DNA from 3 places in the Paenibacillus sp. 3LSP genome. Region 3 is predicted to be linked to each of the others. Evidence: riboswitches for the same ligand, from Rfam matches in the RefSeq annotation. Region 3 holds a riboswitch; each other region holds the start of a gene.
What was found. A riboswitch is a leader RNA that binds a small molecule or an ion and turns the genes downstream of it on or off. The one in region 3 is predicted to bind cyclic di-AMP.

Region 1 (10,769 bases), on a different contig from region 3:
CCGCCCATCCCCATCACCGGCAGGGTGACGGCTTGACAGACTTGATGCACCATCCGCAATGCGATTGGCTTAATTGCCGGGCCGGACAGACCCGCATACAGATTATCGAACACGCTCCGCCGCTTGGAGATATCGATTTTCATCGCCGAAAACGTATTAATCAGCGAGACGCCATCCGCCTGTTCCTCCTGGCACATCACCGCCATACCTACGATATCCTCGGCATTCGGCGACAGCTTCACGATCAGCGGCAGCGTCGTTGCTGCTCGAACCTCTCGAACGACCTGACGGGCGATCTCCGTTTTGATCCCGTACGCCATGCCCCCGGCTTTGACATTTGGACAGGAAATGTTCAGCTCGATCATATCCACTGCAGTTCTGCCTTCTCGTCTCCGCCAAGCTTCATCCTCATCGATAAGCCTCGCGCCTTCCACATACTCTTCGATTGTATTTCCGCCCAGGTTTACGATCCGAACCAAGTTCAGCTGCTCCCATCTCGGACATTCTTCACGCAGGAAAGCGTGGATGCCCGGATTCTCCAATCCCACGCTGTTTAACATCCCCGATGCCGTCTCAGCTACGCGAACGCCTTCGTTCCCTGCCTTCGGATGCAGCGTCAGTCCTTTGCCTGACAACCCGCCGAGTTGATTGATATCGTAAATTGCACCATATTCCTTCCCGAAGCCAAACGTTCCAGAGGCCATCACAATCGGATTTTTAAAGGAAACGCCGGCGATTTGGCACAATAAATCCGTCATGCGAACACCACCTCATCCGCCAAAAATACCGGCCCATCCGCGCAAGCCTTCTTCCGGCCATCTCTGCATTTCAAACTGCAGACAAGGCATGCGCCGATTCCACACGCCATCCGATTCTCTAAGGAGACGTATACCTTCGCCTGACCTCCGATTTCCTCCTGTTTGCGCTGCACGGCATACAGCATCGGATGAGGTCCGCAAGCGATCACCGTATCGTACGCGCGAAAATCCACTTTCTCTAGAATCGAGCCGCCGACATCCACCGTCACGTTACCGCGGGCTAAAGTACGGAACTCCTCTACCATATACGGCTCACGGCTGAAGCCGAGATATACGTCCGCCTGCGGTGCTTCTCTCAGCGCGTAATAGAACGGAGCAATTCCGATACCGCCACCTACAAAGGCAATCCTTCCCACAAGCGACGGAAACCCGTTCCCAAACGGCCCATCCAAGGTCAAGCGGTCGCCCGGCTTCAGTTCAGACAACCGAGTCGTCCCTTCTCCCGCAACCTGGATCAAGAAATCCAGCCGATCCTCTTCAAGATCAAAGATGCTGATCGGTCGGGACAGTAACGGGTAGCGTTCCCCGGCGCGCAACATGTAGAACTGCCCGATTTTTCCCGTAAATCGCCCTTGTACCGACAGTTTGAACACCCCTGGTGATATTTCTTTGTTCGCCACTACGATTGCCATAAGCTCCCCCCATCCATTTGATTACACTTCATCAAAGGATGCATGTTTTTAACGGGTTCGTCTGTGACATCTCTCACAACTGGTCATAGGCAGTAATCTGCGCGATTTTGCACCGTCCATTATGATCTTTGCAAAGTTAGGGGATACTAGGGAACATGTACAGTTTTAGGATTGAAGGGGGACTTCACATTGCTTATACAGCTGAAGAAAGTTCTGGTCTGCTGTATGACCGCTTCTCTAGTCATGGCAGGCGGGACTCAACTGTATCCTGTTAAAGCCGACACAGCACGCGATCTCGAACTTAGGGGCCCAACATCTCAGGGGAATCAGGCGGACAATAAGGATACATTCATACCTGCAGGTACCACGTCAGCCGATCTTGGTGAACTGCGCCGCAAATATTCAGAAACCTTCATCTTCCGGGGACCGGAGGTGAAGCAGATTGCGCTGACCTTCGATGATGGGCCGGATCCGCGGTTTACACCGCAAATTTTAGACGTACTTCACCGCAAAGGGGTCAAAGCCACCTTCTTTGTGGTTGGGGCGCGAGCAAAGAAGTTTCCCGGCTTGTTGCGGCGGATGAGTCACGAAGGCCACCTCATCGGCAACCATTCCTATAGTCATCCGAACTTCCGTAACCGCTCCATTAAGCAGTTCCAGAGCGAGATTTTACGCACGGAGAAAATTATTCAGAACGTCGTTGGATATCGTCCCCAATTGATTCGGCCGCCTTATGGAGAAATTAAGGAAGAACAAGTCCAATGGGCGAAGAAGAACGGTTACACCCTCGTAAATTGGAATGTGGATTCCCAGGATTGGAAAGGGATCGACGAAAAGAAGGTGTTCTCCAATGTGATGAGTACGGCGGGCCCCGGCTCGATCATCCTTCAACATTCAGGCGGCGGCATCGGCTCCGACTTAACCGGCACCATTCAAGCTTTGCCGAAGATCATCGACGCCCTGCAGGCACAAGGGTATCAATTCGTTGATCTTTCTGAGCTGCTGCATACGACCAAATACCGCTGACCCGTATGAATCGGCCATTTGCCAGCAAAACCAAAAAGTCGGCCAGGACATATCCTGACCGACTTTTTGATCTACACCTCATGTTTAATTTAATACGTAAAGCGTCACATCTTGGAACCCAAACGCTTTCGCATTTGCCGCACTGCCTGGAATAAAGATATCGATCCGATTGCCTTTGATAGCTCCCCCCTGGTCAGTAGCCGTAGCTACAAAAGCTTGATCCGGCAGCCCATCATGGTTATGCCCGGTTACCAACACCTTCGTGCCCATCGGAATGACCTTGGGATCAACCGCGATGGTGCCCAGCTTCAGCGGGTTGCCGAAGTAGTCAACCGCTCCCCATTTTCCATTCTCGCTAGCGGATGCCGAATACGCGGAAGCTTTCACATTAATCGTTTTCGAGTAAGTAAAGGTTTTCCCCCACGCTTCAACCACGTTCCCCGTGGACATCACTTTCAGCTTGGAAGCGGATGCGGTTGTCGTCGCCGCATTTTCCTTCTTCGCCGGAGCAGCAGAAGCTACTCCTGTCGATTGCGTCTGGACGCCCGGAATGGTGATTTTCAATCCAGCGTATATATTACTTGGATTGATGGATGGGTTGGCAGCCATGAGTTTATTCATGTCTACGCCATATTTTTTGGCAAGAAGATAAAATGTATCTCCTTCCACGGCTTTATGTACCGCGTCTGCATGGACGGATATCGTCTGCATCGGAATCGTAAGGCTTACGGCAATCAGCGCCGTTGCTGCAAGTTTAGACCAAATACGAGTATTCAAGTGAATTGCCCTCCTTTTTACTGCGCCTGCGGAGTTAGTTGTCGGATTCGGGAAAAAGGATCATTCCCGGCGCATCGCCTCGATACGCTTCACCCCAAGAAAACAGTCAGCGTGACCGCTTCTGCTTTCATCTTTCGTCCCCCGCACCTCAAGTTCAGGTTTCGGCCTACTCAATATATCACAATTTTGTAACCAATTGGCCAGGTAAATCCCACCAAATGGCGGAATCCCTTGACTGGACTGGTTACATTTTTGTGTTCAAAAGTAAAAAGCGTGTAAACTTAGAGCATAGGGTCGATCCCTCCGAGGACAAAAAAAACCGCCCGAATCCTCGAACGGTTCCTCAAATTTATAATACTTTGCTTAAAAAGTCCTGCGTCCGCTGATGCTTTGGCGCCCCAAACACCTCTTGCGGCGTGCCTTGCTCCAAAATGACGCCTTGATCCATAAACAGGATGCGATCGCCGACCTCACGGGCAAATCCCATCTCATGCGTAACGATAACCATCGTCATGCCGCGCTCAGCCAGGTTCTTCATGACGTCAAGCACCTCTCCGACCATTTCCGGGTCCAGAGCTGACGTTGGCTCATCAAACAGCATCACATGCGGCTCCATGGCCAATGCGCGGGCAATCGCAATCCGCTGCTTCTGACCTCCGGAGAGCTGCGCCGGATAAGCATCCCGCTTATCCTCCAGTCCAACCGTGCGAAGCAGATCCATGGCGATTGCTTCCGCTTTGCTTTTATCGAGCTTCTTAACGCGAATAGGGGCCAGCGTAATGTTGTCGATTACGGTCTTGTGCGGGAACAGATTAAAGTGCTGGAACACCATGCCCATTTTCTCGCGGGTTTTATTGATGTCATGGCCTTTGGCAGTGATGGAAGCTCCTTCAAAGGTGATCTCCCCTTCGGTCGGAACCTCTAACAGGTTCAAGCAACGAAGAAACGTACTCTTCCCCGATCCACTCGGACCGATAACGACGACAACTTCGCCTTTGGAGATTTCCAGATCGATCCCGCGCAAAATATGGAGTTGGCCAAATTTTTTATGCAAACCTTTAACGGTGATCACTGGTCTTCAACTTCCTTTCGAACACGCCCAAAATCCGAGACAGCGTGAATGTCAGAATAAAGTACAGAATAGCAACAATCAAGTATGGCGTCATTCCGTCATAGGTGATGCCCACAATCGCGCCGGATTGGAACATCAATTCCGTAATCCCGATAATAGAAACGATCGATGATTCCTTGATAATGGTCACAAACTCGTTGCCAATGGCAGGGAGTACCGATTTGATTGCCTGAGGAATGATGATGTGGCGCATCGTCATCCCTTTAGTCATCCCCAAGGAACGAGCCGCCTCTCCTTGTCCACGGTCCACACCTTGAATCCCGGCGCGGAAAATTTCTGCCAGATAAGCTGAACTGTTGATCGAAAGCGTAATTGAACCGGATTCAATCGGCGAAAAATTAATGCCAAACATCGTAGAAAAACCATAATGAATAATGAAGAGCTGAACTAACATCGGGGTCCCCCGCAGAAATTCAACCCACGCATGCCCAATAAACCGGAGGATCCCCCAGGGAGACATCCGGACGAGGGCCACGATTAACCCTAGAATGAATCCGCACAACACACCAATGGCTGCTAACAGAAGTGTGTACTGAATGCCGGTAAGAAAATAAGTCCGGTACTCAATAAACATTGAAATCAAATCCATAAAATGTTCATTCCTCCCAGCCTAAAGTAGGACTCTTCAAGCAAAAAAACAGAAAATAGCGATAGGACTCGCTATTTTCTGCAAAGATGGATCAGTGTCGTATTATTTCTCTGCGAGTTCAGTAGCTTCTGTGACGAACTTGTCGATGCTTCCGTCACTCATCAGGCGATCCAGCGTCGCATTCACTTGATCCAACAATTCTTTATTGCCTTTTTTGACACCAACAACATAACCTTCATCTTCCGTCTCAGGTTTAGCATCCGTAATAACGATGCCTTTGACGTTCTTCACAAATGCTTTGGCTACCGGTCCTTCCAATATCGCAGCATCTACACGGTTCGAAGTCAGTTGCATAATGATGTCATTGATTTTAGCCAGCGAGGTCAGCTTGGCGTTTGGAATTTCCTTCGCCATATCTTCCTGGATCGAGCTCTTTTGTACCCCGATTTTTGCACCTTCCAGCGATTCCATAGTGGAGTATTTATCTTTGTCAGCTTCACGCGTCACAATGGCTTGTTCTGCAGTGTAGTAAATTTTCGACATATCGATTTGCTCAGCGCGTTCTGGTTTTGGACTTAATCCGGAGATAACTAGATCTACACGCCCGCTAGAAAGTTCGTTGAGCAAGGAGTCGAACAGCATATCCTTGATCTCCAGCTCCGCGCCCAGATCCTTGGCGATTTCCTTAGCGATTTCTACGTCAAAACCAACAATTTCGTCTTCACCCTGGTCGTTCTTGATGTGGAACTCATATGGCGGGAAGTCCGCACTCATGCCTACGATCAGTTTCTTAGCCGGTTCGGTTTGATCCCCACCTGCTTGAGTCTCATTTTGGTTCGCAGCTTGACCGGCGTTGTTTGCCGCGTTGCCGCTGTTATTTTTTTCCTGACCACAAGCGGCCAGCACCATAGTCACCATCAAGACCGCTATGAATAACATGCCCCATTTTTTCATGCTTTTCTCTCCTATTCTGCTTTTCTTTTTATCACACGACGATGATTACTGGGCTAATTATAAATCAGAATGCATATATATGCAAAACAATTTTCATGATATTCAAAAGTTTTCACAGAACTGCCCTTTTGCACCTCATAAATCCTATTTATCATACTTTGGTCAATTCAAATCTGAATTATGTTTCCCATTTGGTTCATGGTCCTTGCTGCCTTGGGGAATAATGAACATCATCACAACCCTAGCGATTTACGAGAGGAGGCGCCAATCTGTGCTGCTTGAAGCGCTCTACCACGTGCCCCGGGACAAATGGGCGTATGCCTATGACTCATCGACGATCCATCTTCGCATCCGGACGAAACGGGATGATGTGGAGCAGGTGATGGCCATGACCGGGGACAAATACGATTGGACAGGAACCTACCAGGAGCTGCCGATGGAAAAAACGGCCCATGATCGCATGTTCGACTATTGGGAGGTCGCGGTGCGTCCCAAGTTCAAACGTCTTTCTTATGCCTTTAAGCTTACGGCGGGAACTGAAACGGTGTACCTGCTGGACACAGGCATTCAATCGGAGGCTCCTCAACCGCCGGGGGAATGCTTTGAATTTCCGTATATTCATGAGAACGAAGTAGTCCGAGTGCCGGAATGGGCAAAGCAAGCGGTCTTCTATCAGATTATGCCGGAGCGGTTCGCCAACGGAGATCCCTCCAATGATCCCAAGCCAGTTGAAGCCTGGGGAGGCAAGCCGACCCGTGAAAATTACTTTGGCGGCGATTTGCAGGGGATCATTGACCACTTGGACGATTTGACCGACCTAGGTATCACAGCGATATATCTTACTCCGATTTTTTTGGCTCCATCCAACCATAAATACGACACCGTGGATTACAAACAGGTTGATCCTCATTTTGGAAACAACGACTTGCTGCGGGAGTTGGTGGAGCAATGTCATCATCGTGGGATCCGGGTGGTGTTGGACGCGGTCTTTAATCATTGCGGAGAGCATTTTCCTCCATTCCAGGACGTCCTCAAACATGGTGAAGCTTCCCCGTATGCAGGTTGGTTTCATGTCAACCAGTTTCCGGCGAGGGTAGAGAACGGGATCCCAACGTATGATACGTTTGGGTTCTTCCCCAACATGCCGAAATTTAATACCGCCAACCCGGAACTAAAAAAGTATTTACTCGAAGTCGCCGAATATTGGATTAAGGAGATCAAGTTGGACGGTTGGCGGCTTGACGTCGCCAATGAAATAGATCATTCGTTCTGGCGGGAATTCCGTCAGGTCGTCAAACAAGCGAACCCGGAAGCTTATCTGATTGGTGAGGTATGGAGCGATTCCTTGAACTGGCTGCTGGGGGATCAATTTGATTCCGTGATGAATTATCCGTTTGCGGATAAAGTGCTGGAGTTTTTTAACGGCGGTGTAGACGGGGCGGCCTTTTCCGATGAGATGGGTGCGCTGATCATGCGATATCCGCATCAAACGAATGAAGTGATCTTCAACATGCTGGGCAGCCATGATACCCCTCGCCTGCTGCCCCGTGTCGGCGGCGACAAGCGCAAGCTCAAGCTTTGCGTGGTGTTTCTGTTTACGTATATCGGAACGCCTTGCTTGTTCTACGGCGATGAGATCGGTCTAACTGGCGACGGGGATCCGGATTGCCGGAAGTGCATGGAGTGGGATCACAACAAGCAGGATCGTGAGCTGTATGATTTCTACAAGCTGATGATTAGGCTGCGGAAGCAGCATCCGGCGCTTCGTCACGGTCATTTTCGGTTTCTGCACGCGGAACCAGGGGATCCGTGTATCGTATACGAACGAATGGATGAGAAGATGCATTTTACCGTGTGGATGAACAATACCCCCAAGCCAGTCACCCTCACCCATCCGATGCAAACGAGCGATTGGCGGGACGCCCTTACCGAAGAAGCCGTGGCACCAACGAACGGGGTCATGAGCATTTCCTTGGATCCTTACGGCTTCCGCATTTTGTATCGGCACATTCAAAAATAATGACAAAAAGCGGACGAGCGAATCGTCCGCTATTTCTTTAGGCTCTCATAAATGTGAATATATTGTCTTGCCGATGCATCCCAGCCGTAATCACCGGCGAATGCATTTGCTGTTATCCGATGCCAATGCTCAGGCTGGCGGTAGAACGACACCGCCCGGCGAAGCGTGTACAACATATCATGCGCGTTATAGTTATGGAAGGTGAAGCCGTTGCCTTCGCTTGTAAATTCATTATAGGAACGCACAGTATCGTTGAGGCCGCCGGTTTCTCTTACAACGGGGATTGTGCCGTACCGCAGCGCCAATAGCTGGCTGATGCCGCAAGGCTCAAACCGCGATGGCATTAGGAAGATGTCGCTGCCGGCATAGATGCGCCGAGATAACGCATCGCTGAACTTGATTTGGACCGAAAGCTTCCCGGGATGACGCCATGCCGCTTCCCGGAACCAATCTTCATATGCGGGATCCCCGGTGCCAAGCAACACAAATTGCACATCGTCTGTGCTAAGCCATTCATCTAACACCCGAATGACCAGATCCAGCCCCTTCGGCTCGACCAGACGAGTAACCATCGAGATCAGCGGCGTATCCGGTGTTTCCGGCAGGCCCAGCTCCCGCTGAAGCACCGGTTTATTGGCGCGTTTCTGCTCCAAATTGCGACTGTAACGGGTGAATAGCTCCAGATCGGTCTCCGGATCATATAGTCGGGTATCGATCCCGTTTACGATGCCTGACAACCGACCGCTGATCGAGCGAAGCAGGCCGTCCAGCCCATAACCGTAGTGCTCGGTCTTGATCTCTTCCGCATAAGTGGGACTGACCGTCGTCACATGATTGGCGTAGACTAAGCCGGCTTTCATAAAGCTGACTTGATCATAATACTCGACGCCGTCCGGTGTGAAATAGTCCCAAGGGAGCCCCAACAGATCTCCCAGAATCTCTTTCGGAAAAATCCCCTGATATAACAAGTTATGTATGGTATAAACGGTTCGAATATTCCGGTATTCGTGCCGATCGCGGTAATGCTCCTTTAACAAGAGCGGGATCATCGCCGTATGCCAGTCATGGCAATGAATAATGTCCGGCATAAACCCGGTAAGGGGAAGCAGCTCCAGCATCGCCCGATCCAGGTACGCGAACCGCTCGCCGTCATCCCAATGACCATAAATCCCTGTTCTGCCAAAATAGTCTTCATTATCAATCATGTACACGGGAACCCCTTCCCATTCCAACCGGGAAATGCCGCCATACTTCTTCTGCCACCCCACCGGAACCGTACCGGTGCCAAGATGATGCAGACGCTCACGGTAAACTTGCGGCAGCTCGCGATATCTTGGCATGATGACCCGCACATCATGGCCCGCTTCAATCAGTGCCTTGGGCAGTGCCCCAATCACGTCAGCCAAGCCTCCGGTCTTGATAAACGGTGCGACTTCGGCCGCAGCAAACAAAATCTTCATCGTTTCACCCTCCTTCTTGGCGTTTGACGCTTCCACACGGTCATGCTCAGCGGAGGAAGCGTAACGGTCAGGCTTTGAGGCCTGCCGTTCCAAGCCGTTTTTTCGCTTAATTGCAGCTTGGGCTGCGGGTAGCCGAACCCGCCGAATCGAACATCATCACTGTTAAAGACAAGCTCGTACCGTCCAGGCAAAGGGACGCCAACACGATACTCCCTCCGCTCCTCCGGCAGAAAATTCAGCAGCACCAGCAACAGCTCCTGCGGTCGCGTTCCTTTTCGCACATACCCAATGACACTTTGCTGATCATCATCCGGAATGATCCACTGAAATCCCTCAGGCACATGATCCTGCTCCCACAGCGCCGGCTCTTGCAAATAAAAGTGATTCAACGCCTGGCAATACCCATGGATCTGCCGATGCGACTCGTAATCCAACAGGAACCAATCCAGCTCCCCTTGATCACGCCATTCGATAAATTGGCCAAATTCTCCACCCATAAATAACAGTTTTTTCCCTGGAGTGGTCAGCTGATACCCGAGTAACAGGCGAAGGCCGGCGAATTTTTGCTCGTAGGTACCCGGCATTTTGTCCAGCAGTGATTTTTTGCCGTGTACCACCTCGTCATGGGAGAGCGGCAGCGTAAAATTCTCCGAATAGGCGTACCAAATCGGGAACGTTAGCAAGTGATGACGGTGAGGTCTCTCGCGGAACGGCGTCTCGAAATAATCCAACGTATCGTTCATCCACCCCATATTCCACTTGTAATTAAAGCCAAGCCCCCCTTGATGCGCAGGGGCGGTCACTAACGGCCACGCGCTGGATTCTTCCGCCATCATCAAAGCATGCGGAAAATAACGGAACACGGCCGTGTTGAGCTGCCGTAAGAATTCGATCGCCTCCAGATTTTCGGTACCGCCCTTTTCGTTACGTGCCGCCGCCCAGGACGGCTTCTCGAAATCGTAACGAATCATGCTGGTCACGGCGTCGACTCTCAGCCCGTCGAAATGATACTTTTCAAGCCAATATATCGCGCTGGAGATCAAAAAAGAACGCACCTCGGGTTTACTGAAATCAAAACTAAGGGTCCCCCATCCGGGTTTCTCCGCTTTGGCCGGATCGGCATACTCGAACAAGGGCGTTCCGTCAAATAGACGTAATCCGTGATCATCTTTCGTAAAATGGCCCGGCACCCAATCGAGCAACACGCCAATCCCAGCCTGATGACAGCAATCCACGAAATACATTAAATCCTGCGGTTCCCCATACCGGCTGGTTGGGGCGAAATAACCGGTCGCTTGATATCCCCATGATAAATCATACGGATGCTCACAGAGCGGCATGATTTCGATATGCGTGTACCC
Region 2 (10,769 bases), on a different contig from region 3:
TCTGTCGAAGTACGGGCCAAACCAGATTAAAGGCAAGCCGAAGCCGGGCATTTGGTCGATCTTCTTCGCTCAACTAAAGGATATGCTGATTTATGTGCTGCTGGCTGCCGCCATTGTTACGCTGATTGTCGGAGAATACATGGATGCCGTCATCATCTTGGCCGTTGTCCTGTTGAACGCGATTATCGGAGTCATTCAGGAGCAGAAAGCGGAGAAAGCGATTGAAGCGCTGCAGCAAATGACCACCCCCAAAACGCTGGTACGGCGTGACGGGAATGTGAAGGAAATCGATTCCGGGGAGATCGTTCCGGGCGATATCGTGATCCTGGATGCCGGACGTTTCATTCCAGCCGATTTGCGGTTGATTGACAGTGCGAATCTGCAAATTGAGGAATCCGCACTGACCGGCGAGTCCGTACCGTCGGATAAAAATGCGGAGGATCTGCATCAAGAAGCGCAAACGCCCATCGGAGATCAGAGCAACATGGCATTTATGTCGACGCTTGTGACGTATGGCCGCGGCGAAGGGGTTGTCGTCGGGACGGCGATGAATACAGAGATGGGCAAAATCGCCAAGATTCTGGACGAAGATACGCAGGAGTTGACTCCGCTGCAGAAGAAGCTCGATGAGCTCGGCAAAATGCTGGGTTACATCGCTATCGGCATCTGCGTCGTGATCTTCGTCATTGGCCTTATCCAGGGACGGGATCTGTTCGAGTTGTTCCTGACTGCGATCAGCCTGGCGGTCGCGGCGATTCCGGAGGGGCTGCCAGCCATCGTAGCGATTGTACTCGCACTTGGCGTCACGCGCATGTCTCGCATCAACGCCATTGTTAAGAAGCTGCCGGCCGTAGAAACGCTGGGTTCGGTGAACATCATCTGCTCGGACAAAACCGGGACCCTAACCCAGAATAAAATGACGGTCGTCAAGCATTTTACCGCGGAGCCTTTGGGCGATGAGGCGCCGATCGAAATGATCAAGACGTTCGTGTTGTGTTCCGATGCCACTTATGAGAATGGCGAGGGGACTGGTGATCCAACGGAGATCGCCCTGGTCGCTTTCGGCGAACAGCATGGACTTTCGAAGAAATCGCTGGAGGCTGAATACAAACGGATTTCCGAGAAGCCGTTTGATTCCGACCGCAAGCTGATGTCCACGCTGAACCAGACGCGAGAAGGCTATCGCGTACATACGAAAGGCGCGATCGACCAGCTGCTGCGGATATCAAACAGCGCGGTAGTTCACGGAGAGGTCGTACCGCTGACGGAAGAGCTGAAGCAACGCTTCATGGCAGCCGCCGAAGCGATGTCGGACGATGCACTTCGGGTGTTGGGCGCTGCCTATAAGGATACGGATCGCATCCTGCCATCCGAGGAGATGGAGCAGGATCTGACGATCCTTGGCTTCGTTGGCATGATCGATCCGCCGCGGTCCGAGGTGAAGGATTCGATCCGCGAGGCGAAAGCGGCGGGGATCACTCCGGTGATGATCACGGGCGACCATCGCAACACCGCTGTGGCGATCGCCAAAGAACTGGAGATTGCCAGCTCCCTGGAACAAAGCATGACGGGGGCCGAAATCGACGAGTTGTCGGATGAGGCGTTTGCCGAAAAAATCAAGGGCATCCGCGTATTCGCCCGGGTTTCGCCTGAGCATAAGGTGAAGATCGTCAAGGCCTTTAAGGCGAAGGGCAACATCGTCTCGATGACCGGGGATGGCGTCAACGACGCGCCGTCGCTGAAGACGGCAGACATCGGCGTGGCGATGGGTATTACCGGTACCGACGTATCGAAGGGCGCCAGCGACATGATTCTGACCGACGATAATTTCACCACGATCGTCCACGCGATTCGGGAAGGTCGGAACATCTACGCGAATATTCGTAAGACGGTAACGTTCCTGTTGGCGTGTAATTTCGGGGAGATTGTGGCGATTCTCGCTTCGATTTTATTCTTCTGGCCGTTGCCGTTGTTGGCAACCCAGATCCTCTGGATCAACCTGGTCACCGACACGTTGCCGGCGATTGCACTAGGTGTGGATCCTGGCGAGAAGGACGTCATGAAGCGTAAGCCGCGTGATCCGAAGGAGAGCTTCTTTGCCGGAGGTGCAGCGTGGCAGGCAGTGCTTGGAGGACTCTTGATCGGTGCGCTGACTTTGGTTGCATTTTACATAGGACTTCGTGAGCATGGGTATGGTTTGCGCACCTCCGGTATTCCGGAGGATGTGATGACTTACGCACGGACGATGGCCTTTGTTGTGCTTGCGGCGTCGCAGCTGTTCTACGCCTTCTCGAAGCGCAGTGCGACCAAGTCGATTTTCACCGTCGGTCTGTTCTCCAATCTGTTGCTCGTTGGAGCGGTTATTGCTGGATTGCTGTTACAGTTCCTGTCGATCTCGATCCCGTTCTTGGCCGCAGCGTTTAAGGTCCAAAATCTCAGCCTCTCCGATTGGGGGATCGTGATTCTCTTGGCGTTAATCCCGCTGATCTTGAATGAGATCATCAAGATCTTTATGCGGGCCGGGAAGGCTAGAGAGTCCGCCTAAAACTTCGGCAAAATCTTGAGATATGAGAATTTTGATAGAACAGAGGAGAATTTTGAATTCCCCTCTTGCCACGGTTTGATAGATGATACAAGTGAATAGACAAGAAGAACATAGGCCGCAGATGATTTGTCTGGCGGCCCTTGTTCGTTAGATCCAACCAAGGGGGGACAACAGATGGAGAAGCAGAAGAAATCCAATGGAGTAGGAGCTGGAGGGCACGCTTTTTCGCTCGGTCGGAAGCTGACGGCAGCTTTTATCACGGTATCGCTGCTGGTGGGGGTTATTGCTGGAGTGGCCTACGCGTTCTTGAACCGGATGGATCAGAACTATTCTGAGCTGCTTGAGCAGAATACGGCAGCACGGGATCAGGCGGCCAGGCTGGAGATGGAGACACAGCGTCAGAACAGCATCTTGTTTAGTTATATCGTGGAGCCTTCGGCCGAGAAGGAACAGCTGTTGACGGGAGCCAATGATGAATTGAATAGGATCATCGGCCAAATCGTAAGCGCTTCCGAAGGTGAAGAGCAGGGGGCGGTTGCTTCCTCGTTATCGGAATCCAATGCGACGTTTGCTCGCTTGCTGACGAAGGTTCGCGATTACGTACAATCGGGAAAGCCGGATTTGGCGAAAGCGGAAGCGTTGATGTGGGCGATTCCGACATCGGATACGATGATTCAAGGGGCGAGTGAATTGCGGACGCTGCAGGAGAGCGCGCTTCAGGCGAAATTGGCCGAGTTCAAGAAAGAATCGGCGATCACTTTGTGGATTTTAGTGATATGCGGGGCCATCGCGATCCTCTTCGCCGTCTTGACCGGTGTCCTGTTGTCCCGGCAAATCGTCAAACCGATGCGAGTGATGGTGAAGGGGGCCCGCGAGCTGGCAGACGGCGATTTAACCCTTGCAGAGATCGCTGTGAGAAACCGCGATGAGATTGGGGAATTGGCGGCTGCGTTTAACCATATGAGACGAAGCTGGCAGGAGATGATCCGCAATCTGGGGCGGCATGCCGGACGCGTTGCAACATCGGCGGATCAGCTGCGGCACCAGTCGGAGCAGTTCCGTGCCTCCTCCGGGGAAATTTCGGACATCATGGGCCAAATTTCGTCCGGAAGCGAGGAGCAGGTGCAAAGTGTCGAGCTGGGCGTGGCCCAAGTGACGATGATGGCTGCGGGGGCCCAGGAGATGGCCAGCCTCGCGGATGACGCCCGCGAAGAATCGGAAGCGGCGGTGCACGAAACGCGGGCCGGCGAGGACATTGTGGCACAAGCGGCGGCCCAGATGGCCTCGATCCAGCGGCAGATGGACGAGCTGCGCGCCTTCATCGAGCGGCTAGGCGTTCGCTCGGGTCAAATTGCGGAGGCCGCGGAGCTGATTGCCGGGATCGCCAAGCAGACGCAGATGTTGTCGCTGAACGCCTCCATTGAGGCGGCACGGGCGGGAGAGGCTGGTAAAGGGTTCGCCGTGGTCGCTGGGGAGGTGCGCAAGCTGTCGGCAGAGACCGGAGCGGCCGCAGCCGATGTGACTGAGATGCTCGAAGGGGTGCGCAGTGAGATGGAGCTGGTGATCGAGGCGGCCCAAGCCGGTTCGCAGGAGGTCGCAGCAGGCATTGCGACGGTTCAGCAAGCTGGTGAGGTGTTCAGCAGCATCCGTCAGGCGGTCGAGCAGGTGGCTGGGCAAATCAGCCGGGTGACCGGGCAGGCGGAGCAACTGTACTCCCAATCGGATGCTGTCGTCCAGGCAATCACCACGATCGACCGGGTCGCTCAGCAGACCGCCAGCGACTCCCGCGAGGTCTATGCCCACACCGAGGAACAATACGCCGGCGTTCAAGAAATGATGGCTTCAATGGAGGGGCTAAGTCAGTTGTCTGAGGAACTGCAGGCGATGATCGGCAAGTTTAAAGTGTAGGCGGCAGCGCATCCCTCGGGCTCACGACATGTCGTTTGTGGGTTATGGCCTTTAGACATCTTTCACCGGATCATGTTATAATGACCCTTTATTTAAGGGGGTGCTATAACATTGAACGATGGGGGAAAAGTGTTGAAGTCCCTCGGACAATTGGGTTGGGAGGATCTTGGAATTGCCGTCGGCATTATGGCGCTGTTCGCTTTGTTTAGCAAAGCGTTCGTGAAGCTGGCTTTCGCTCTGCTGGATCGCAGAAAGACGGCGAAGCCGGACCGGCTAAATCTATGGAGACAAGTGCTGGAGCGGCCTTTTCGGTGGTTATTTATTCTGATTGGCCTTGAAATAGGGTTGAAATATTTGCTGCCGCGCAATGTGGAAATCGCCGTAGGCCTGGATCCCTTATTCCGCAGCGGCGTCATCGCCTTGATCGGATGGGGGATGTACATCCTATCCGCCCAATCCTCGGTATTGCTGGAGGGATTAAGCCGCAAAATCCGATTAGACGATGCAAGCATGCTTATTCCGTTCTTATCGAAGGTCCTCCGGATCGTTGTGGTTATCATCACTGTAGCCTTAATTGGGGCGGAGTGGGGATTTAGCATCAATGGACTGGTGGCCGGCATGGGGTTAGGCAGCTTAGCCGTAGCTTTGGCTGCCAAAGATACGTTAGGGAACATCTTTGGCGGCATTGTGATTATTTTGGAAAAGCCATTTTCCAAAGGAGATTGGATTCTGACGCCTACCGCTGAAGGCATGGTGGAGGACATTACCTTCCGCAGCACGAAGATCCGCACCTTCGCTGATGCGGTGATTACCGTCCCCAATGCGCAACTGGCAGATCAGCCGATCACGAACTGGAGCAAAATGGGCAAGCGCAGAGTGACTTTTACACTTCCTGTGGCGCTGGACTCTGATCGGGAACGGATGATGGCAGCCATCCGTCGAATCGAACAACTGCTTCGCGACAACGAGCAAATCGACCCAGGCACCATTTTCGTGAAGTTTACGGATTTCAACGAGAGCAGCTTAGGCATTTTCATCTATTACTTCACGCGATCAACCGTTTGGGGAGAGTACTTGTCAGCGCGTCAGGAAATGAATCTGGCCTTTATGCAGGTGCTGGAGGAAGAGGGGATTAAGCTGGCTTATCCGGCACAACGCGTATTTCTCGAATCAGCACCGGCAACGTCCGGTGAGGTGGACACCACCCGCTCGAGACAATATGAGGTCTGAATGCAAACCATCCCGCGGCTGGCTCCGGTAATGAGCGCCCATTTGCCTTTCACATCAACCATTCGGATCCCCTCCTGTGTGCTAAAAGATGCTCGGCTGATTTCCTAACCTATTTATTTTACTAGACTTGTAAGCGGTTTACTATCATTTAACATGAATTTGACTATGGTCAATTTGGACTATATATTGGACTATATAACGAAAATCACATGCAAGATTTGGAACTCAATGCCTATCTCGAGAATGGGAGGAGATACCTGGAGCGGATAAAAAAATGTGCCAGAGGATTTTGATTTTTACCATACTACAAATAAACCAGGTGATACTAAGATGAATCGAATTCGAAATATTTCTATCCGGACCCGAATCATGGTGCTTGTCTTCTTGGCCATGTTCGTCTCCAACACCGCTCTTATTGTAACGTTGTCTTATAGTCAGAGTAATGATTTCTTTAATCTGATCACCCCCTCTTTGGTATTAAAGGCATTTATCATTTTTCTTATTTTCCAGTTGATCGCTGCATTTATCTCCGAAGCATTTCTTGTCCGTCCGCTTAAAGAAGGAGCGAAGCTGGCCAATTCCATGGCTGAAAACGATCTGTCCGTTAAAATACATACGTTTCAACAAGGCGAAGCCGGGCAAATGATCCGCTCGCTTCAGAAGGCCAGAGATAACTTAAAGCATTTGATCGCTTCCATCCAATCCTCCTCCGAACGGGTGACGGATTCTACGGAAGAGTTAAACCGTATTATTGAGCAGGCGAATGGGCAGGTCCACGAAATCAACGAAGGCATCAAGCATTTGTTAAACGTGTTTACCCAAAATGCAGAGAGCATGAAGCAAACAGCGGTTGCGATCTCCGAGATTACGAACCATTCGCAGACGACGGCAGAACTGACGAATCGCATTGCGGAACGAGCCCAATCGGTGATGGATTCCGCGGAAGGCGGGAAGCGTTCGGTGGAATCCATCGTTGAGGCGATTAATGAGCTTGCTGCAAATACGAAGCACGTTAACAGCGAGGTGCTGGGGCTTGAGGAACAAAGTCAAAAAATAACCGAGGTCGTCAGCATTATTAAACAAATTTCCGAACAGACCCACCTGTTAGCCTTGAATGCAGCGATTGAAGCCGCCCGAGCTGGGGAAGAGGGAAGAGGGTTCGCGGTGGTAGCTGGACAAATCCGGAAATTAGCCGAAGATACGAATCACTCCCTTCAGGAAATCAGCAGCTTGGTCGAAGATATGACAGTTCGTACTGGCAGCGTCGTGTCTGCGGTTGCTCAGACGGAAGAGAAGGTTCAGCAGGGTGTAACGCAATCGGAGAACGTGAAGATCAATATCGAGCAAATCATGGACAATATGGAGAACACCTTCGCCATGTTGAACGATATTTCCGATGGGGTGACCACGCAAGCAGCTGCGCTGGAGGAAATGACTGCAACGCTGGAGGATGTGAACACTACGATCGAGTCCGGCTTGCAAGTCTCTGGCGATATTCAAGATCAGCTTGGTACGCAGGAGCAGATCTTTGGGGATATCGAGCAGACCTCCTGTAAATTGGTCGAACTGTCCGAGAATATGAACGATTTGACGAAAGTGTTCAAGCTTTAATCCCATAGCAATTAGAAAGGGCGCTTGCTTTTGCAGGCGTTCTTTTTACTATTTCATCATTCATCTTTTCGATTTCTTCACACTGAATGAAAGGGATAATGTGCAGAAGGGGGCCTATAATTGACTACCTCGCCCCTCCCGATCAAACTGGATCATCGATTCCTGCTTCAAATGGCGTATAATAAGCATGATCATACAAACTAGACAGACAGCATGGGAGAGGAGCGGCGAGGAGCATGTATGGAAATGATGGGGTACTGGATAGGCGGACACTGAAGGCGGCCTTTGACCGGACGGTTTATCAAGTGGTGGGCCACGGAAAACGGAATGTAGAGGTGCTGAAGCAGGCTTTTGCCGAGATCAGCGGCGGGGTAGACAGCGACATGTACGGTACAGGGCAAGCGCTGGAAGCTTTCGAAGCGAAAATGGCTGCAGTGCTAGGCAAGGAGTCTGCTGTATTTTTTCCGAGCGGTACAATGGCGCAGCAAATTGCCCTGCGGATATGGTGTGACCGCAAAGGGTCCAAACGTGTGGCCTATCATCCTTTATGCCATTTGGAGATTCATGAGGAGGACGGGTTGAAGGAGCTGCACGGGCTGGAGCCGATTCTCTTGGCGGATCCAGATCGGCTGATTGAGATGGAGGACGTTCGTCAGCTGCCAGAGGATGTCTCATGCCTGCTGTTGGAGCTGCCGCAGCGTGAAATCGGCGGTCAACTGCCGCCGTTCGAAGAGCTTGAGGCTATATCCGCCTACTGCCGGGAGCGAGGCATCAAGCTGCATCTGGACGGAGCCCGACTGTTTGAAGTGTTGCCTTACTACGAAAAAACCGCCGCTGAGGTTTGCGCCCTGTTCGACAGCGTCTATATCTCGTTCTACAAAGGGATCGGCGGGATTGCCGGAGCCATATTGGCCGGGGATCCGGAGCTGACGAAGGAGTCGAAGGTATGGAAAAGGCGCCACGGCGGGGATCTTATCAGCTTGTATCCTTATTTTCTCAGTGCGGATTACTATTATGAGAAACGTGTCGGAAAGATGAGAAAGTATTATCAGCAAGCACAAGAGCTCTCCAGTCTGTTTAATCAATGTCATCGGATGAAGACCGTTCCGGAGATCCCGGTGTCGAACATGTTCCATGTGCATTCGGACGTTCCCAAGGAGCGATTGGAGTCCGTGCTGATTGAAGTCTATCGGGAAACCGGGGTTGGTTTCACCTCGTTCTTGAAAGAGAAAGCGGATGGGGGAAGTGCCTTTGAAATCAGCATCGGAGACCGCTACAGTGAGGTGCCGAAAGATCGGCTGCAGCTAGCGTTCGAGCTGATGGATAAGAAGTTGAAGGGACTTTCGCTTTAAACTTGGATTTGTTTGAGATGCAGAGCACCGTAGGATGCGATTTGATGTCGTTCCTTACGGTGTTTTTTTGCATATATGCTTCGATAATTCAAGCCTGCTCGCAATAATGAATGCAAGAGAGTGATGTATGCGCTTCCTCGAACAAGGCCGATCTCTTTTCTCGGCGAATTTGCCTTTCCCTCTTCTTTACACTTCTTCAGGCGGGGAGTATGATTCATCCGTAACAAAAATTGATATGACAAAACCTGATCGCTGAGTTCTTTCTCATGCAGAAAGAAACGGGGGAACCAATGAAACTCGCCCAATGAGGCGGTTTCCGGGGTGAATCGCTTGATTTGGCCAGTAAGCCAAACCGGCGTAGGGCTGCTTTCGTGCCCGAATCCGTCAGCTAACTCCGTAAGCGTCCGAAAGAGGGAATTGTCGCGGTGACGCTTGAGATTTTTTTCAAAGCGGCTGCGGGAAGGTCCAGCTTTCCTGCGGCCTTTTTGCGTTGTTCGCTGCATGCATGAGAGCCCTATAGGAGTAAGAATGGATCAGGATCGAAGGTTTATTTTGCGAATGAAAAGAGGATCTCATCATGGGAAGCAAACTGAAACGTATATTGATTGGCAGACCGATGAAAAGCACTGAAATTGAAGGAGAAAAGCTTAGCAAACTTAAAGCGCTGGCCGTGTTGTCGTCGGACGCATTGTCCTCCGTGGTATACGGGACCGAGCAGATTCTGATCGTCCTGATGGCGGCGGGATTTTCCGCTCTCTGGTATTCGATTCCGATCTCATTTGCGGTACTTGGGCTTTTGTTGATTCTGATTCTGTCGTATCGCCAAACGATTTTCTCCTATCCGACTGGAGGCGGCGCTTATATCGTGGCGATGGATAACCTAGGGCGTTCAACCGGACTACTGGCCGGCGGATCGCTGCTTGTCGACTATATTTTAACGGTGGCTGTAAGCTCGTCAGCCGGTACGGATGCCATCACATCGGCTTTCCCGATGCTGCATGATCAACGGGTATTGATCGCCCTGTTGATGATTACGCTGTTGACGATGATGAACCTGCGTGGAGTTACAGAATCGGCCTCGATGTTGGCGGTTCCGGTATACTTGTTCGTGGCCTCCATCTTTGTCCTGATTGTGTCGGGACTTTACAAGTATTGGACTGGCGGGATTCATGCCAGTGTGCCGGAGTTTGGGACGGCCGTATCCAATGTCAGCTTGTTCCTGCTGCTTAAGGCGTTCAGTTCGGGATGCTCGGCCTTAACCGGGGTTGAGGCGGTGTCCAACGCTATTCCGAACTTCAAGCCACCGGCAGAACGGAATGCCGCAGCCACGCTGGTGATGATGGGGGTTATTCTCTGTACCATGTTTATTGGGATTAGTACGCTGGCCTATTGGTACGGCATTGCTCCAGATCCGAAGGCCACCGTGATTTCTCAAATCGCTGAATCGACCTTTGGGAGAGGGAGCTTGTACTACTTGATCCAAGGTATTACGGCGTTAATCTTGTTTTTGGCCGCCAATACGGCTTATTCGGCCTTCCCGCTGCTGGCGTTTATGCTCGCCAAGGACAAATACATGCCGCATGCGTTTATGGTGCGCGGTGACCGGCTTGGCTTCTCCAACGGAATCATCTTCCTTGGTGCAGCTTCAGCGCTGCTGGTGCTAGGATTCCACGGTAACACGGAGAGCTTGATTCCGCTCTATGCGGTTGGGGTATTTATTCCGTTCACCTTGTCCCAGCTGGGGATGATGGTTCGCTGGATCAAGCACAAGCCCCAAGGTTGGGTGGTCCGGTTCACGATTAACACGATTGGCATGCTAACGACGCTGGGCATTACGCTTATCTTTATCATCACGAAGTTTTCGCATGTCTGGTTCATATTTGTCTTCTTGCCGCTGGTAATGTTTATTTTCTATCAAATTCATCGTCATTATCTCAATATCGCCGAACAGCTTCGGATCAACATCGATAAAGATAAACCTTGCATAAAGGGCAGCACGATCGTTGTTCCGGTGGCAGGGGTTACGCGCGTCGTGATGAACTCGTTAAGCTATGCGAAATCACTGACGGATAACGTTGTCGCGGTGTATGTTGGGTTTGATGATGCGGACATCGAACGCATGG
Region 3 (10,769 bases):
TGGCCCACCGCGGGCAATTCGGCTTTGGAATGCAGGTGTTGTATCACAACCGCAGCCGGAAACCGGAGGCCGAAACTAGACTGGGTGCGACCTATTGCACCTTGGATGAGCTGCTGAAGGAAGCGGATTTTATCGTGCTAATCACGCCGCTCACACCGGAAACGCGCAAGCTGATTGGCGCTCGGGAATTTGCTTTGATGAAACCGACCGCCGTGTTCGTCAACGCCAGCAGAGGGGCTACCGTTGATGAGCAAGCGCTGACCGCCGCCTTGCAGAACCGCCAAATCTACGGCGCAGGATTGGATGTGTTCGAGAAGGAACCGATCGATCCGGACCATCCACTGTTGAAGCTGCCGAACGTAGTAACCTTGCCGCATATCGGCTCAGCGACGGACCAAACTCGCCGGCAAATGGCGATGCGAGCCGCAGAAAACCTGGTGGCTGCCCTCGAAGGCCGAACACCGCCAAGCTTGGTCAAAGAATTGCGACCGGATGCATAAAAAAACTCCCCGGATACCGTCAGCGCAAGCCGCGCACGGTACCCGGGGAGTTTCTTTTTATTCCTCTTCGTTGAGTAAATCAACCGGCTCGCGGTTCCCTAGTTGTCCGGCTTCAGCGTCTTTGAGCAGCCGCCGCAGCCAATTAAGCTCTGTCCGGGCATGCTCGTAACGTCCCACCATCAAGTGCAGTACGCTCCTTGGCACGATCCCCCGATGTTCTTCGTAAACCTGGTAGCTCAAATTGACCTCATGCTCCGCATTACGAATTCGGTCTTGCAGCATGGCGATCAGCTTCTCCCGATCCCCATGTCTGGCAAATGCCAAAGCAACATGCAGCGGATGATAGGCGGACACTTCCTCCTGGAACCGTTCGATCAGCAGTTTCTGAAAATACTCCCGGCCCTTGTCCGTGATCCGGTAGACCGTCTTGTCCGGACGTCCCTCGCCGTAAATCGTTTCCACTGCCTCAATATCTCCCGATTTGGCCAACTGGTCGACGGCGTAATACAGCGAGCCGATTTTGAAATTGCCGTGCTGATCGAGGAACCGATCCCGGATGCGGATGAGCATCTCATAAGGATGCTGATCCTCCTCAAGCAGCAAACCCAAAATACAAAGACGGATCGCTACACCTTTCATTCCCGATTACCCCCGCTGTTCCGACGGCTTTAACGCCTTGCGCTCGATCCGGTCCTTCGGCATGGCGAGTACGACGAGCACGGCGCCAACGGTAGGAACGAGGGCCCACATAAACGTATGGGCAATTGAAGTGGACAACGCCTCTGTAATCTTGTCCAAAATCTCAGGCGGAATCAGCGCTCTTTTCTCCGGGCTTAATGCTTCCTGAGTATCGCCGAAGTTCCCGCCGCCTTGTCCCATTCCAGCAAATGCATCGGCCATCGCCCCCGACATCAGGTTGCGCTGCACGATGCCAAAGATCGTAATCCCCAGCGTCATCCCTAACGATCGAAGGAACGAGTTGGTTGAGGTCGCCGCTCCGCGCTGCCGCATGTCAAAGTGATGCACAGATGCCATGCTGAGCACCGAGAAGGAGAAGCCAACGCCAAATCCGGTCAAGATGCTGTAAAGCGTAAGCAACAAGCGAGACGAATCATTCGTTAACGTACTAAGCGCAAAAATACCGCCAACGAAGCAAATCACCGACAAGCCCATCACCGTGCGATAGGGGATCCGGGAAGCGAGCATCCCGCCCAGCATACTGCCAACCACCGAGCCGATCATCATGGGCATCAGAATAATGCCGGAATTGGTCGCTGAGCCGCCATAGACGCCCTGCACGAAGATTGGAATATATACCGTCGCAACGATAAATACACTCCCGTAAAATAACGCCAACAAACAACTTGTCGCGTAAAGCCGGTTTTTGAACATTTCAAATGAAATGATCGGCTCTTGCGCTTTCGTTTCGTACAGCAGGAACGCGACAAACAGCACGGCAAAACCCGCAAACAATCCCAAAATCACGGCAGAATTCCATGCATATTTCTCGCCGCCCAGTTCCAAGGCAAACATCAGACACACCACGGCGCCAACCAAGGTAAACGCCCCGCCCCAGTCGATCTGCTGCTTCGCATGCGTCAGCGACTCCTTGTAGTAGAGGATAATCAACACCAAAGACACGATGCCGATCGGTACATTAATATAGAAAACCCAATGCCAACTCAGCGAGTCCGTGATAAATGCACCCAGCAACGGGCCAAAAATACTCGACGTGCCAAACACGGCACCCATTAGCCCGGTCATTTTCCCGCGTTGCTCCACCGGGAAGATATCGTAAATGATCGTAAACGCAATCGGCATCAGCGCTCCCCCGCCGATCCCCTGGATCGCCCGGAATATACTCAACTGCACGATGCTTCCGGCGAGCCCGCATAACACAGAGCCAAGCAAGAACATGGCGATGCCAAATAAGAAGAAGCGTTTCCGGCCATACATATCTGACAGCTTGCCAAAAATCGGCGTCCCTGCCATCACCGTCACCATATAGGCCGAAGTCACCCAAACGAACTGCTCCATCCCACCTAAATCAGCAACGATCGTTCCCATCGCCGTTGTTACGATCGTGTTGTCCATCGCCGACATCAGAATCCCCAGCATCAATCCGAACAAGATGAGCCGGGTCGATTTTTTCGTTGCGGTAGCCAAAATCTTCTCTCCTTTGTTTATATTCAAATTTGAATAGGATTATCTCTTCCTATTTTATTGAAAATATTTAAAAAGTAAACCTTTTGCCTAAAAAAGTCATCCGTCTCACCCCTGCCCGCCCGGCGCAACGACTCTAACTATCGTTCCTCCCTGCTTTGGCCTATAATGGAACAAGAGACTGAACGAAAGGAAGTTTTTTGCCAAATGAATAATAAATGGACTGCATTAGAACGCAAAATGCGTGATTCCGGCGTCAATACGCTGCTAATTACGGATCCGAAGCATGTGTATTACCTGACCGGCTTTCTCAGCAATCCGCATGAACGCTTCCTCGGCGCCGTCCTTCAGGCGGGAAGCGAGCCTTTTTTGGTTGTCCCTGCACTGGATGAAGAGGCTGCCCGTAAAGCGGCGAACGTAACGGAGATCCTTACCCATGGCGACACAGATGATCCTTACGCGATCTTGAAGCAACGACTTGGGGGCTCGCTAGGGACGCTGGGCTTTGAGAAGGAGCAAGTCTCGGTGGCAAATTTTGAGCGGATGCAGGAGAAGCTCTCCTTCTCCGGATCAGTTGACATTGGACCTTGGCTTCGGGACATGCGGGTGCGGAAAAGCCCGGAAGAGGTTGGAAAAATCAAACATGCCGTAGATCTGATCGAACAGGTGCTCAGCGAATCGCTGAAAAAAGTAAAGGAAGGCGTAACCGAAAATGAGCTGGTTGCAGAAGTCGAGTACCAAATCCGCAAGCTTGGTGCAGACGGACCTTCCTTCGATTCCATGGTGCTGTCCGGCGAGAAAACCGCCCTGCCGCATGGCGTCCCCGGTGATCGGCAAATCCGGCGCGGCGACCTGCTGATGTTTGACATCGGCGTTTATGCGGATGGCTACGCCTCCGACATTACGCGTACCTTTGCGGTGGGCGAGCTATCTGAGGAACTGGTCCGGATTTATGAAACGGTGCTGGCAGCTAACGAAGCTGCGATTGCCGCCATTCGGCCAGGTGTCACCTTCGCCTCCATTGACCGCGCCGCCCGCGAAGTGATTGAAGCTGCCGGCTATGGACCTTATTTTATCCATCGCCTTGGCCATGGGCTGGGGATCGATGTACACGAGTTCCCATCGGTTCATGGGGAGAACGATTTTCTTCTCGCAGAAGGCCACGTCTTTACGGTTGAACCTGGCATTTATGTGCCTGGCGTCGGAGGAGTTCGTATCGAAGACGACGTTCTAGTCACCGCAACCGGCGTTGAAGTTCTCACTTCTTATCCAAAACAATTAACCAATATCTAACATGATATGTTACTTTTTTGCTCAAAGAGCTCTGGTGATCTGCAAAAAAAGGGTCGCAGGGCTCTCTTTTTATCCATTTTCCGATAGATTTAGACGTTTTTTTTGAAACTTTTTACGAAAACCAAAAAAAGTAGTATTTTTTCGTTTTCAAAGGACCTTTTTTCCTATAAAATGATACTTATGAACCGCTGGTTAAAAAGAATAGAGACAGCCAAGCGTATACATCACATTTTTAAAGGGGAAACGGAGAGGATTCTCGTGTTCAATGTCATTAATCGCTCCATCAGCCGCAGATTGATGAGTACCTATGCGGCGATTATCGTCGTATCTTCACTTTTATTTAGTGTCAGCTTTTATAACATCTCTATGGGGATCATCGAGCAGAATGTGCTGCCACAGTTCGATAAAGTGCTGCTTACTAGTACTCAAGACATCTTCAAACGGTTAGATACGACCCAATCCCTGCAATTGCTCAGCGGCAAAGATAACTCCCGTTTTTCGGTGGAATCGTATTTGACGAAGAGCGCTGAAGAATACAACTTAAGTAATGCTTACTTACTACATATTCAAGAAGACGGCGCTACCGTTCTGGCAACAAATGAGAACTCGGAGATGGCTCCCGGTGACAAGCTGGAGATCCAACCGGCCATGACTGCTGCAGCTGGTGGCGGGGTACAAATCAGTGAATTGTATACAGACAAATTCGGCTCGCACAAAACGGCTTTTATCGCGATTCCCGGCAGTAAAGCCATGCTCGCCGTAGGCCTTGACGCTACCTTCATCGATAAGAAGAAAGACCAAATTTTGTTCATCTGTATCGGCATCACCTTACTTGTCATTGTGGTGGGCATGGCCGCAGCGTATTTTGCAAGTACGCGAATCACGAAGCCAATTCGCAAGCTGGTGAAGGTCACGGAGCAAATGGCTGGCGGAGACTTCCGTCATACCATCGAAGTGAAAGGACATGACGAAATTGCCCAACTCGCCGGAAGCTTCCAAACGATGACGCTTCAGCTCAAAAACATGTTCGCTGCAGTGATGCAAACGTCCCAAGTGGTCGTAGACGGATCTGAGAACTTATCCCGATCGGTGACAACGTTTGAAGATTTGATTGCCCGTTCCAATGCAGCTACGAAGGAAATCGAAGCGGGCAGCATGACGATTGCTTCCGCAGCAGCCGAAAACGCCCGGGCCATGGAAGAAATTTCCCAAGGTGTACAGCATATTGCGTCTTCGTCTGCCGAAGTCACGGAACGGATTGGACAAGCTGCAGAGGAGGCTGACGCCGGAAATCATTTGGCGCAAACAGCGGTTACGCAAATGCAGCATGTCGAAGATGCGGCTAATCGCACGTTGGAGCATATCCGCACGCTGAATGATCGTTCCGAGTCCATTTCGAACGTGGTAGGTACCATTACAGAAATTACGAAGCAAATTAATATTTTGGCGCTGAACGCGGCGATTGAAGCTGCACGTGCCGGCGAACACGGCAAAGGCTTTGCTGTCGTGGCCGAGGAAGTTCGTAAGCTGGCTGAACAGTCCCGCCGAGCGATGGAGGAAATCGGCGAGAACCTGCTCAGTATCCGAGAAGAATCGGAAAATTCGGTCAACGCCATGCAGCGGGCCAGCGAGGAAATCGTCTCCGGAACCGAACGGGTGAAGCAAGCGGGTCAAGCGTTTGAACAATTAACGAAGCTGATTCAGAACGTGAACTTGACGATTCAATCGGTTTCAGCCTCCACCCAAGAGGTATCTGCCGGTACCGAGGAAGTCACCGCATCGGTAGAGGAATCGGCCAATATTACCGCCAAATCGCTGGAGAACATGGAGCAAATCAGCAGCTACTCGCAGCAACAGCTGGACGAAATGGAAGCGCACGCGCGTACAGTTCGCTCACTGTATGAGCAGGCGTTGTCGTTGCAGGAATCGATTGCAAAATTCCGGATCTGACTCTAAAAATAAAACGTACCCTTCACGTTCCCCTGATCGGGGAAACGGAAAGGGTACGTTTTGTTTTATCCCTTAAATCGTCACTGGGCTTGCAGAAGCCGCATCTTCTGTTGTCTGATCCGATTGCGTATCCGCCTTCGAATCCAGCTTCTTTTCCGGCTTCTTCCAGTACGCTTCACTGCCTGGCAAATCGTCAAACCAGGTCGCATCATCCGGGCAAGGCAAAATCATAAACTTGCCGTATTCACCGTCCCGGGACTGATGATACTTGAGATAGGCCTGCCCGTTTTCGATAGCCAGGATTTCGATTTTTCCTGAAGAATGACTCATCGATAATCGCACGCGCTTTCCAAGCCCTGAAGTACGGGCTTTCGCTTCCTCTACTAGCTCATACGCTCGTTTCAATGGGATGACAAAGTCAGCATTTCCGGCTACGGGACGATTAATAAAGAAATAGTACGGAGTGACGCCAGCCCAAGATAAGCGATCTAGCAATTCACCAAGCACGGCCGCATCATCATTGATGCCTTTGAGAATCGGCGTTTGATTGACCACGATAGCCCCGGCGTCGTGCAGCGCCTGGAACCCTCTTTTGGCCTCAGGGGTAATTTCGCGCGGATGATTGATATGCGCCATAACATAAATCCGTTGATCAACGGTGGAGAACTCCCGAATCAGATCCAGCAACTCCGGATCTTCATAAATACGCATAGGATTAAACACAGGAATTTTGGAACCGAGGCGGATGATTTTTACATGCTCAATAGCTCTTAGCCGCTCGAGAATCGAACGCAGCTTTCTGGTCGCTAAGATCAAGCTGTCACCGCCGGTTAACAGGACGTTATTAATCTCCGGATGCTGTGCGATGTACTCAATGCCAGGTGTGACATCCGCCATCGCTTCCTTCACATCGTTGCGGAATAACCGTTTACGGAAGCAGTATCGGCAATAGGAGCCGCAAACCTCGGACACAATCAGCAGCGCGGTCGTTCGATATTTGTGCTGGCAGCCAGGCACCACGTAGTTCGCCGCTTCGTCAGAAGCGTCCCAGCGCCCATATTCCTTCAGTTCTCCCGTATTGGGGATCACCAACTTGCGGATCGGGTCCTCCGGATCATTCCAGTCGATCAAACTCAAATAGTAGTCGTTCACCCGAAAAACAAATTTGTCGGTAATCGGTTTCAAGTCCTGCCGCTCCTGCTCGGACAACTGGCTCACCTTGGCAATATCGGTGATGTACTTCGGACTAGCCATAAATCCTCTCCTCCTTTATTAGTACGATGCGTAAAGAAGAAGCTCGAAACTTGCAGTGAATGCGAGTACTCCGCCGAATGCTCGGGTCAAAGGTCTTGCAGAACGCAAAAAGACCCCGCTTCAAAGAACAGGGTCATTAAATGATGACTGAAATAATATTAAAAATGACCCATCCACTGCAAACGAGGTTAGCTGACGGGCTCGGGAAGATGGTTCCCTACGTTAAACTTGCAACGATTCGCCCCAAAAGATTGGTTCCCCCGCTTTTCGACTTTACCCATCGAAAATTAAGCGTACTTTTATCCTACCTTATCCTTACCCAATTTGTCAAAGCTTACCTTGGATCCCAATAATGTCGTAAATGAGATCCATGCGCAAATGCCTGCGAACCTGCTCCGCTAACCGATCGAAGGCTTCCTCCTTCCGTGAGGAAGAAACAAAGGTGACGTTCAAAGGTTCCAGCCCTTTGGTCATCCGCAGTCCATCCAGCCATGCACGTCGCCAAGCATCATTATGGAACACCCCATGCAGATACGTTCCAAACACCCTGCCATCAGCGCGGGCTGCACCTTCCGGATGCGTCTGCGCTTCAAGCTGATCCGCCCTCTCATCGACTCGAAGCAGAAATAAAGGTCGAGTGTCCCGCAACTGCTGGGTTGATCCGGCATGAATCTCATAGCCTGAGATCGGCAGCTCCTGGTTCTGAGGATGCAAGGCGATCGGATGGTCCTCGCACGTATATCCGTGCACGCGCACCGTTTTTTTACCTGGGAGAAAGGTTGTAGCCAAGGGGAGCAGGCCCAGACCCAATGCCGACCTCGGTTCATTGGACTCTACGCCTTCAGGGTCATGCAGTTGTTCGCCCAGCATTTGATATCCGCCGCAAATTCCGACCAGCTGGGTGTGCGTCCCCTCATCGATCAGGTTGCAAACTGCCCCTGCCAGCCCTTGCCCGCGCAAAAATTCCAGATCGCTGATCGTATCCTTGGTCCCCGGCAAAATCACCACATCGGGATGTCCAAGTTCTGACAGCTTGCTTACATAACGTAACGATACGTCCGGTTCGGCTGCCAACGGGTCAAAATCCGTGAAGTTAGAAATATGCGGATAACGGATAACGGCGATATCCAGCTCCTGCGTTGCGGATGGCGCTGAACGAGCTGGATAGGTATCCAGGACAACGGAATCCTCCGCTTCGATCTCCAGATTATTTAGGTAGGGGAGAACTCCAAGTACGGGGATTCCGGTCCGCTGCTCCAGCCAATCCAGGCCAGGCTGCAGCAGAGACAGATCGCCGCGAAACTTATTGATAATGAACCCTTTTACGCGAGCGCGTTCGTGCGGTTCAAGCAGCTCCAGGGTACCAACAAGAAAGGCAAACACCCCGCCACGGTCGATATCCCCCACCAAAATCACGGGAGCATCCGCCCATTCGGCCAAGTTCATGTTAACGATATCCCGTTGCTTCAGGTTGATCTCCGCTGGGCTTCCAGCCCCCTCGATCACCACAATGCCATGCCTATCGCGGAGCCGACCGAGCGCTTCCATGACCAGCGGCTTGGCATGGGGCAGAAACTCCTCACGATAATCAGATGCGCTAAGGTGACGGTAAGGACGCCCATGCACAACAATCTGCGAGTGCATGTTCCCAGTTGGCTTGATCAGTACCGGGTTCATTTCGGTGGTGGCAGTGATGCCGCAAGCCTCTGCCTGAATGCCTTGGGCCCGTCCAATCTCTTGACCGTCCGCCGTAACATACGAGTTCAAGGCCATATTTTGTGACTTGAACGGAGCCGGTCGAAGCCCATCCTGCGCAAAAATACGACACAGCGCCGTCACGATCACACTCTTCCCCACGTCAGACGCTGTCCCTTGAACCATGAGTACAGCCCCTGATGCTGTTGGTTCGCTTTTTACCCAATCCTGATCCCAAAGCTTCTTATGCTTTTCGCCCATCGCGCGTTCCCTCCTTCCCAATCCGTACGTGTAGTATCATGTCTCGTCAGGCCCTTTTGCACCTTTATCCCTTTTGTTCAGGGGAGTGGTAATTCCGCACGCTTTTGCACCATTATCCCTTTCGTTCAGCCGGTGGTGATTTCGCACGCTTTTGCACCATTATCCCTTTCGTTCAGTCGATGGTGTTTTCGCACGCTTTTTCACCATTTTCCCTTTCACTCAGCCGGTGGTGCTTGCCCAACATGTTTCTCCGCTTCCAGCTGTCCGTCTTTATCTCTTAGGTACCTTATTTCGCCTTCCCAACTCTAACCTTCTTGATTCTGATTCAAGGGGATAATGGTGCAAAAGCGCCCAAAGCCAAAGGTCTCCCTTCCGCCTAAAGCGCCTCTGACCTTGAAATATCAATTTGAAAAGATCAGCACCGCAAGCAACAACAGTACCGCTTCCAGCCCTTCGCCCAGTGCCCCATAGGTATCGCCGGTCAAACCGCCGAGCTTGGCATTGATTCGACGAGCAGCCCAAGTTCCCGCCGCCCAGGCAACAATAGGAGACAAGCCGATAAACAGCAATGATCGTAGCATAGCCGATTCATCCATCCCCCCCAACGACACGAGCAAAGTGAGCAACAGCACGACAACGGATAGTGTCACCGCCATGATGGTGCTCCCCCAGACATCCCGTTCGCTGAAGCCGTTGAATTGGGCAGCCAGTCCTTCGCCTTGCCGGGCCTTCGGCCAGCGGTGCATCGCCCGGGTCATAAACCATCGGCTCCACAGCGGTGCCAACCATATCGCCAGCCCTGACGCCAGCATTCCACATCCTTGGAAGAGCGAGGTCAGTAGCGAGGCTTTCAGCATCAGCAATAGGACACAGGCCAACACGCCCATGGCGCCTACCCGGCTGTCCTTCATGATGTCAAGCATTTGGTCTCGTGACCGATAGCTCAGCAGTCCATCGGCCGTGTCCATCCAGCCGTCCAGATGTAATCCTCCCGTCAATCCAACCCAGATCAAAAGGCAAAGGATCGCAGCCGGGAACGAAGGAAGCAGCCAGTCGGCAATCAAACCGCCTGTCCAGACAAACACGCCAATCGCCGCTCCGACAAGCGGATAATAGGTGATGCTGCGCCGCAGCAAATCTGATGTAAAATCCAGCTCAGCCCGTACCGGAAAACGGGATAGAAACTGGAAAGCCGCCAGTATCGGCTGCCAAGCTCCATGCTTGTCCGCCCTGGAGCGTGCTTTGTGTTTGGGTCCCTTCGTCATAACCGATACTCCCTGCTTTTTAACTCAATGGGAATGCCAGCAGTAACCAGAAACACCTGATCCGCGATTGACGCTATTTTTCGGTTCAACTGCCCGGCCCAATCCCGATATTGTCGGCCAAGCGGATACTCCGGCACGATTCCGCTGCCAACCTCGTTTGTAACCATCACCAAAGTGCCGACAAAAGCCTCGACCGCAGCGATCAACCGCTCAATTTCCCGCGTCATAACGGCGTCCACAGCATCGGCCCCTTCTCCTGCCCCAAGCAGCACGTTCGACAACCACAACGTCAGGCAGTCGACCAACACCACGGGACCGGCGACTTCGGCAGCCGTGCTCTCCTTCGCAACCGGCCGTTCACCCAACTTATGCAGCAGCTCTGCAAGTT

Region 1: it holds a riboswitch for cyclic di-AMP, as region 3 does, so the genes downstream of both, RW092_RS07795 (3D domain-containing protein) here and RW092_RS05265 (KamA family radical SAM protein) in region 3, are expected to answer to the same signal.
Region 2: it holds a riboswitch for cyclic di-AMP, as region 3 does, so the genes downstream of both, RW092_RS00225 (APC family permease) here and RW092_RS05265 (KamA family radical SAM protein) in region 3, are expected to answer to the same signal.

The regions. Positions count from the first base shown of each region.
Region 1 is NZ_JAWDJI010000098.1:33,494-44,262, forward strand. Features, by position in the region: gene RW092_RS07780 (dihydroorotate dehydrogenase) at 1-758, opposite strand, end outside; gene RW092_RS07785 (dihydroorotate dehydrogenase electron transfer subunit) at 755-1,450, opposite strand; gene RW092_RS07790 (polysaccharide deacetylase family protein) at 1,640-2,476, shown strand; gene RW092_RS07795 (3D domain-containing protein) at 2,561-3,253, opposite strand; cyclic di-AMP (ydaO/yuaA leader) riboswitch at 3,262-3,430, opposite strand; gene RW092_RS07800 (amino acid ABC transporter ATP-binding protein) at 3,603-4,325, opposite strand; gene RW092_RS07805 (amino acid ABC transporter permease) at 4,312-4,974, opposite strand; gene RW092_RS07810 (transporter substrate-binding domain-containing protein) at 5,077-5,928, opposite strand; gene RW092_RS07815 (alpha-glycosidase) at 6,200-7,948, shown strand; gene glgA (glycogen synthase GlgA) at 7,978-9,408, opposite strand; gene glgB (1,4-alpha-glucan branching protein GlgB) at 9,405-10,769, opposite strand, start outside.
Region 2 is NZ_JAWDJI010000003.1:12,206-22,974, forward strand. Features, by position in the region: gene RW092_RS00200 (calcium-translocating P-type ATPase, PMCA-type) at 1-2,545, shown strand, start outside; gene RW092_RS00205 (methyl-accepting chemotaxis protein) at 2,720-4,453, shown strand; gene RW092_RS00210 (mechanosensitive ion channel family protein) at 4,565-5,683, shown strand; gene RW092_RS00215 (methyl-accepting chemotaxis protein) at 6,014-7,294, shown strand; gene RW092_RS00220 (threonine aldolase family protein) at 7,531-8,646, shown strand; cyclic di-AMP (ydaO/yuaA leader) riboswitch at 8,887-9,064, shown strand; gene RW092_RS00225 (APC family permease) at 9,224-10,769, shown strand, end outside.
Region 3 is NZ_JAWDJI010000070.1:2,754-13,522, reverse strand. Features, by position in the region: gene RW092_RS05290 (2-hydroxyacid dehydrogenase) at 1-500, shown strand, start outside; gene RW092_RS05285 (PadR family transcriptional regulator) at 558-1,139, opposite strand; gene RW092_RS05280 (MDR family MFS transporter) at 1,146-2,669, opposite strand; gene RW092_RS05275 (M24 family metallopeptidase) at 2,871-3,956, shown strand; gene RW092_RS05270 (methyl-accepting chemotaxis protein) at 4,215-5,906, shown strand; gene RW092_RS05265 (KamA family radical SAM protein) at 5,979-7,160, opposite strand; cyclic di-AMP (ydaO/yuaA leader) riboswitch at 7,323-7,464, opposite strand; gene RW092_RS05260 (cobyric acid synthase) at 7,488-9,116, opposite strand; gene cobS (adenosylcobinamide-GDP ribazoletransferase) at 9,518-10,381, opposite strand; gene cobU (bifunctional adenosylcobinamide kinase/adenosylcobinamide-phosphate guanylyltransferase) at 10,378-10,769, opposite strand, start outside.